Linked DNA regions of Tautonia rosea. The protein of the gene in region 1 interacts with the protein of each later gene in a pairwise test. Links are inferred from orthologs where the notes say so. Each region holds a gene or a part of one and is shown in the gene's direction. Other genes may lie near its edges.

Region 1 (3,038 bases):
TCCTCAAAGTGCATCCCAAGCTGGTCGATCACCTGGTGACGCAGGCCATGTCCTTCACACCGACCGACGAAAGTGCACCGCCCGAAGATGAAGATCGCCGCGACCGTCGCGACCGAGGGGAACGACGAGGACGTGATCGCGACCGCGACCGAGACCGTGATCGCGATTGATCGGTTTCGCTCGCTCGCCGTCGGGTTGCCCATCCTGATTCGACTTCTCGGCTTGTGTCCGGTGGGTCCATGTGGTACGGTTCTTTCAAGGTGACAACCGTTTAGTGTTGTGTGTCCGTGTTCCGTCCGCAATCCGCCGTGACCCACCGGTCCGGAGCCGGGGAGGTTCGTCTCGATGGCCGACTTCAACAAGGTGTTCTTGATCGGACGCCTGACCCATGACCCCGAGCTGCGATACACCCCCAGTGGGGCTCCGGTCAGCGACCTTCGACTGGCCACCAGCCGCGTTTACAATACCAAAGACGGGGATCGCCGCGAGGAGACCCTGTACATCGACATCACCGTCTGGAACCGTCAGGCCGAAAACTGCTGCCAGTACCTCAAGAAAGGCAGCCAGATCCACGTCGACGGCTTCCTGAAAATGGATTCCTGGGAAGATCGGAACAGTGGCGAGCGACGGACCAAGATCAAGGTCGAGGCCGATCGCGTCCAGTTCCTCGATAGCCGCCGCGGTGACGAAACCGGTAGCGCTCCTTCCCGGAATGATGTCGAGTACGATGATCCTCCGGCTCGAGAGCCCCGTCGGGCCGCTCCCGACAGCAGCGAGCCCCGAGGGGCCTCCAACGGCTCCGGCCCCCGACCGTACGCTCCTCCTCCTCGCCGGCCGGCCCCCAGCCACGACGAACAAGGCGACGAGGATATTCCGTTCTAACCCGACCCATACCACGCAACCGCAAGGCGATTGCACGGCCCGACCCGCCGACGGCGCAGGGCTCGCGCCGCCCGACGAGACGAGGACGCGACATCATGGCCAAGACCCCCAGCAAGACCAAGCAGGCCAAGGCCGCCGCCAAGGCCGCCCGAGCCAAATCTCACACCCAGTCGCAAAGTCAGGCGGCTCAGGCGATCCTCGGCGCAACGCGACGCCCGGGGTGGGAACGCCGGCATAATCACCCGACCCGCCCGAAAAACGGTTACATGCACGTCCTCTTGACCAACAAGGTCGCCAAGCTCGGGGAGCCCGGCGATCTGGTCAAGGTACGCCCGGGTTACGCGCGCAACTTCCTGCTTCCGCAGGGGCTTGCGACCTTCGCTACCCCGCACAACCTGCGGATTGTTGAGAAACACCGCTCCCGGCTCAAGGCCCTGGAAGAGGCCAAGCGTTCCGACCTTCAGAACCTTGCTGCTCAACTCTCCCAGCGCTCGATCACCATCGAGGCCAACGCCAACGAGGAAGGCCACCTCTACGGCTCGGTCAACGCCCAGCAGATTGCCGCCGCCCTGGCGACCGATGGGGTCCAGATCGATGCCGAGAACGTCCGAATCGAGGGCCCGCTGAAGGAACTCGGCTTCTACAGCATCCCGATCCATCTGGGGATGGAGATCACCGGCGAGGTCAAGCTCTGGGTGGTCCCGACCCACGTCGAAGGGGACGAGGCAGGGGCCTGACCCCTGTGTTTGCCCTGGCAGAATCATTGCTCCAGGCAGGATCGTAACGATCACAAGGGCGTCAGTGGACCAGTCCTGGGTCTGGGACGCCCCTTTTCCTTCGTGTTGGTCCCCTGATCCGGCCGATCAAGAATACTGGTTGACGGCCGGCCGAACCGCAGCCTCCCTTACGTTTCGACAGAGCCATGGATTCGGCCCTGCGGCGATCGCCCGCTCTTGGCTTGATCCGCGAGGGGTCGGCCCGGCCATTCGCCGCCCGCGATCGGTCGGAGCTGCCTGCTGATGTCCCCCTACGCCAATGGTCACGGCAACGGTCATCATTCCCGAAACGCAGCCACGTCGTCGGCTCCGCCCGACGACCGTCTGCCCCCTCAGAACCTTGAAGCCGAGCGTGGCGTGCTCGGCTCCATCTTGCTCGACAACGAAGTCCTCCACGATGTCGTGCCGCTACTCCGGCCCGAGGACTTCTACCGCGATGCCCATCAGACGCTCTACACCGTCATCCGCGAACTGTACGACCTCGGTCGACCCGTCGATACCCTGCTCCTCGCCGAGGAACTCCAGCGCCGCGAACAATACGATCGCCTCGGCGGCGACGAGCTGATTGGTTCGATCATCAACAGCGTTCCCCACGCCGCCAACGCCCTGCACTACGCGGTCATCGTCCGAGAAAAGTCGGTCCTCCGCCAGCTCATCGGCGGCGCCCACGAGATCCTCAAGGATAGCTACGACAGCATCAAGTCGGCCGACGAGGTGCTCCAGAACGCCGAACGCCAGGTCTTCCGGATCGCCGAGGAGCAGGCCACCGGCGAGACCGTCGACCTGCAGGACATCGTCACCGAGGCCATGGACCGGATCGCCTTGCGGTCCGAGTCGCGGCACCCGATCACCGGAACCGCCAGCGGCCTGCTCGACCTCGACGACATTACGACTGGTTTCCAGGGCTCTCAGCTCATCATCCTCGCCGCCCGCCCGAGTATGGGTAAAACGGCCATTGCTTTGAATATCTGTGAGAACGTTGCCCTGACCCAGAACAAGGCCGTCCTCTTCGTCTCGCTCGAAATGGGCAAGCTGGAGATCGCCGACCGAATGCTCGGCGCCCGGGCCAAGGTCGATGGCCACAAGCTCCGCACCGGCCAGGGCCTCAACCAGCGTGACATGACCATGCTCGGCCGAGCCTATGACGAACTCCGGGCCGGTGCTCCCGTCCTGATCGACGACACCCCTACCCGCAACATGCTCCAGATCACGGCCAACGCCCGCCGGATCAAGCTTCGCCAGGCCAAGACCAGCCAGGACCTCGGCCTGATCATGGTCGACTACATCCAGCTGATCGAGCCCGACTCGGGCGAAGGGCGCGACAGCCGACAGGAGCAGATTGCCAAGATCAGCCGCCGTCTCAAGACGCTCGCCCGAGAG
Region 2 (3,437 bases), on another replicon or contig:
ATACGGTGGGGATGATCGCGGCGGGCCTGGTCGCCTTGTGGGCGTTTTCGGCCGATCAGACCTTCCTGGCGATCTTCTTCGCGCTGTTCGCCTTCTCGAATTACCAGGGGAGGCGGGCCCTGCAGCAGCAAGGGGGCTATGGTTCGTTCGACGTGGACCGGGGCGACTGGTGGAAGCGAGGCCGGTGACGGAATCGATGGGGTGGATGCTGGCGGTCGTCGGGGGCGTGGCGGCCATCGCCTGGTTGGTGCGATCTGGGCGGCTTGGCGGGGGCGATTTCGTCATCCGGCTGGGACCGGGGGATCGGGTCGAGGTGACGGGGAAGGTTCCGAGGTCGAAGGTGCCGGGCATTGCGGGTTTCTTCCGGGATCAGGCCGGGGGAGTGCCGCGGGGGAGGATCGTGGGGACATTCGGGCCGGGAGGGACGCCCCGGCTCTGGTTTTCTCCAACGATCGGCCCGGCACTGCGGCAGCGAGCCCGGAATTTCCTGATTGAACACCTTCGCTGAATCGTCGCGCCCTTCCAATCGCGGGCCAATTATTCGAGAATCAAGCGTCTTGAGCCTGCGCCCCGATTTTGGCGCGCCGAACGTGAAAGTATTGCGACGATGAGCAAACGCAAGTCGAAGTCGACCGCCAAAGCCGAGCCCACGCCGAGTCTTGAGGAATCGTCCTCTCAGGGCCGTGATCTGGTCCTTTCGGAACTGGAGGAGCAGGGGCCGCCGTTGCCGAACCGGCTGCCGATCTTGCCACTGCGCGCCGATGTCGTGTTCCCGCAAACCGTGGTGCCACTGGTTGTCAATCGCCCGGCCGGAATGAAGCTGATCGACGATGTGCACGGCTCGACCGGCGACCGCCTGATTGGTCTGGCGACCCAGCGCTCACCGGACGTCGAGGAACCGACGCTCGACGACCTGTACGACACGATCTGCGTCGGGTCGATCCTGAAGATGCTGAAGTTCCCTGATGGCTCGACCCGGATCGTCTGCCAGGGACTCGGCCGCGCCCGATTGTCTGAAATCGACCGGACCGAGCCGTATCTGGTGGGGCAGGTCGAACCGCTGGAGGAAGCGGTCGAGGAAGGGGAAGAACTCGACGCCCTGGTCCATCTGGTCAACGGTCTGTTCAACCGCCTGAGCGACAACATTCCCGAGGAGCTTCAGGTCGCGGCCATGAACACCCGAGACCCGGCGCGACTGGCCGACCTGCTCGGCTCCAGCTTGCCTTTCTCGGTCGAAGAAAAGCTGGAGATGCTGTCTGAGCTGGACGTGAAGTCACGCCTGATGCTCCTGGGGCAATATCTCACGCGGCACCTGAACGTGATGGAACTGTCGACCAAGATTCAGGCTCAGGTCGGCTCGGAGATCACAAGAGCGCAGCGCGAGCACTTCCTCCGCCAGCAACTGAAGGCGATTCAAGAAGAACTCGGCGAGATGGAGCCCGAGGCCGCTGAGGCCCGCGAGCTGGAACGGAAGATCCGCCGCGCGAAGCTGCCGCCCGAGGCCCGCGCCGAGGCCCGACGCGAGATCGACCGCCTGGCCGGAATGCACCCCAGCTCGGCCGAATACTCGATCGTGCGCACCTATGTTGATTGGCTCGCAAGCCTTCCCTGGGCGAAGGCGAGCAAGGATCACCTTGACCTGAAGCACGCCCGAACCGTGCTTGACGAAGATCACTTCGACCTGGAAAAGATCAAGGAACGAATTCTTGAATACCTCGCTGTTCGGAAGCTGAAGAAGGACATGAAAGGGCCGATCCTCTGCTTCGTCGGTCCTCCGGGGACGGGGAAGACGAGCCTCGGCCGGTCGATCGCCCGAGCGATGGGCCGGGAGTTCGTGCGGATCAGTCTCGGCGGCGTGCACGACGAGGCCGAGATCCGGGGGCATCGGCGCACTTATGTCGCCGCGATGCCGGGTCGGATCATTCAGGGGTTGCGCAAGGCGGGAACGAATAATCCAGTGTTCATGCTGGACGAGGTCGATAAGCTGGGTGCCGATTTCCGGGGAGATCCGTCGGCCGCTCTGCTCGAAGTGCTGGACCCGGAACAAAACTCGACGTTCCGCGACAACTACCTCGACATTGACTTCGATCTGTCGCGAATCATGTTCATTGCCACGGCAAACATGCTGGAGACCATTCCCGGCCCCTTGCTCGACCGCATGGAAGTGCTGGAACTTCCGGGCTATGCCGAGGAAGAAAAGATCCTCATCGCGCAGCGGTTCCTGATTCCCAAGCAACTTGAAAACCACGGGTTGACCTCAAAACAACTGGCGATTGGTGATGATGCCATCCGCCGTGTCATTGCCGACTACACGCGAGAAGCAGGTCTGCGGAACCTGGAACGCGAGGTGGCCGCAATCTGCCGAAAGGTGGCCCGCAAGCGAGCCGAGGGCTTGAAGGTCAGTGCAAATGTCGGCGCTGATGACGTGCCGACCTACCTCGGCCCGCCAAAGCACTTCCGCGAGGTCGCCGCGCGAACCGGGGTGCCTGGTGTCGCCACCGGCCTGGCCTGGACCCCGACGGGAGGCGAGATCCTGTTCATTGAGGCGAGCGGGATGCCAGGCAAAGGCTCGTTCACCCTGACCGGCTTGCTTGGCGAATCAATGAAGGAAAGCGCGCACGCGGCCATGAGCTACTTGAAGTCTCACACAACGTCGCTGGGAATCGATCCGGCTCGTTTTGCAAAAACAGATGTTCACATTCATGTTCCTGCCGGAGCTGTGCCAAAAGATGGCCCTTCGGCCGGTGTGGCGATTGCGGCGGCGCTGATCAGTCTCTTTCGTGATGAGCCCATTCGTCGTGACCTGGCAATGACCGGCGAGTTGACCCTGACCGGACGGGTCTTGCCTGTCGGTGGTGTCAAGGAAAAGGTGCTTGGGGCGCGTCGAGCGGGAATCAAGACAGTCTTGATTCCTCGATATAATGAGAAAGATCTGGTGGATCTGTCTGAAGAAGTGCGCAGCGATTTGACCTTCCAGAGCGTCGAATCGCTCGACGACGTGGTGAACGCCTTGTTTGCGGAGCCGGTACCGAAGTCGACCGGGAAGAAGTCTGGGGCCTCGAAATCATCGGTCTCATCCCGGTCGAAAGGGACCGGCCCTTCGCGACGCGCAGCACGCTGAGCCGATCAACTCGTTGAAGGATCCGCGCGATGGCCCAGGACCCGCTGTGCCTGCTCTGCGTCGAGCCGAGCTTTCCGGGTCGCCTGGGAGCCGTGACGGACTGGCTGGTTCGGACACGGGGCTATCGCTGCTGGTTTGCCAGCAACCGGATCAGTCCACGTGAGTTCTGGCCCGAGTCGGTCGGCCGCGGCCTGGAACTCTTGCAGTACGAGGTAGGAGGGGTAGCCTGGGAACCCTCGGTGCCCTGGACGAGGAGCCTGGAGCGCTGGTTCTGCCATGCCCATGGCGTCTGGGAACTGCTGGAGGCTCAGCGACC

What was found.
Region 2: the proteins of rplI (region 1) and lon interact in binary tests that used the Escherichia coli proteins (3 or more experiments, as listed by UniProt). The link is inferred for Tautonia rosea from one-to-one orthologs.

The regions. Positions count from the first base shown.
Region 1 is NZ_JABBYO010000003.1:317,294-320,331, forward strand. What follows is about bases 80-2,798. They hold rplI (50S ribosomal protein L9), read left to right. Parts: upstream 80-977; coding sequence 978-1,619; downstream 1,620-2,798. Other genes in these bases: rpsF (30S ribosomal protein S6), read left to right, coding at 80-170; HG800_RS06675 (single-stranded DNA-binding protein), read left to right, coding at 346-882; dnaB (replicative DNA helicase), read left to right, coding at 1,902-2,798. In the rest of the region: more of rpsF, read left to right, coding at 1-79; more of dnaB, read left to right, coding at 2,799-3,038.
Region 2 is NZ_JABBYO010000002.1:466,933-470,369, forward strand. Bases 247-3,364 are described here. They hold lon (endopeptidase La), read left to right. Parts: upstream 247-607; coding sequence 608-3,121; downstream 3,122-3,364. Other genes in these bases: HG800_RS04720 (hypothetical protein), read left to right, coding at 247-508; HG800_RS04730 (hypothetical protein), read left to right, coding at 3,151-3,364. Also shown: HG800_RS04715 (metalloprotease), read left to right, coding at 1-188; more of HG800_RS04720, read left to right, coding at 185-246; more of HG800_RS04730, read left to right, coding at 3,365-3,437.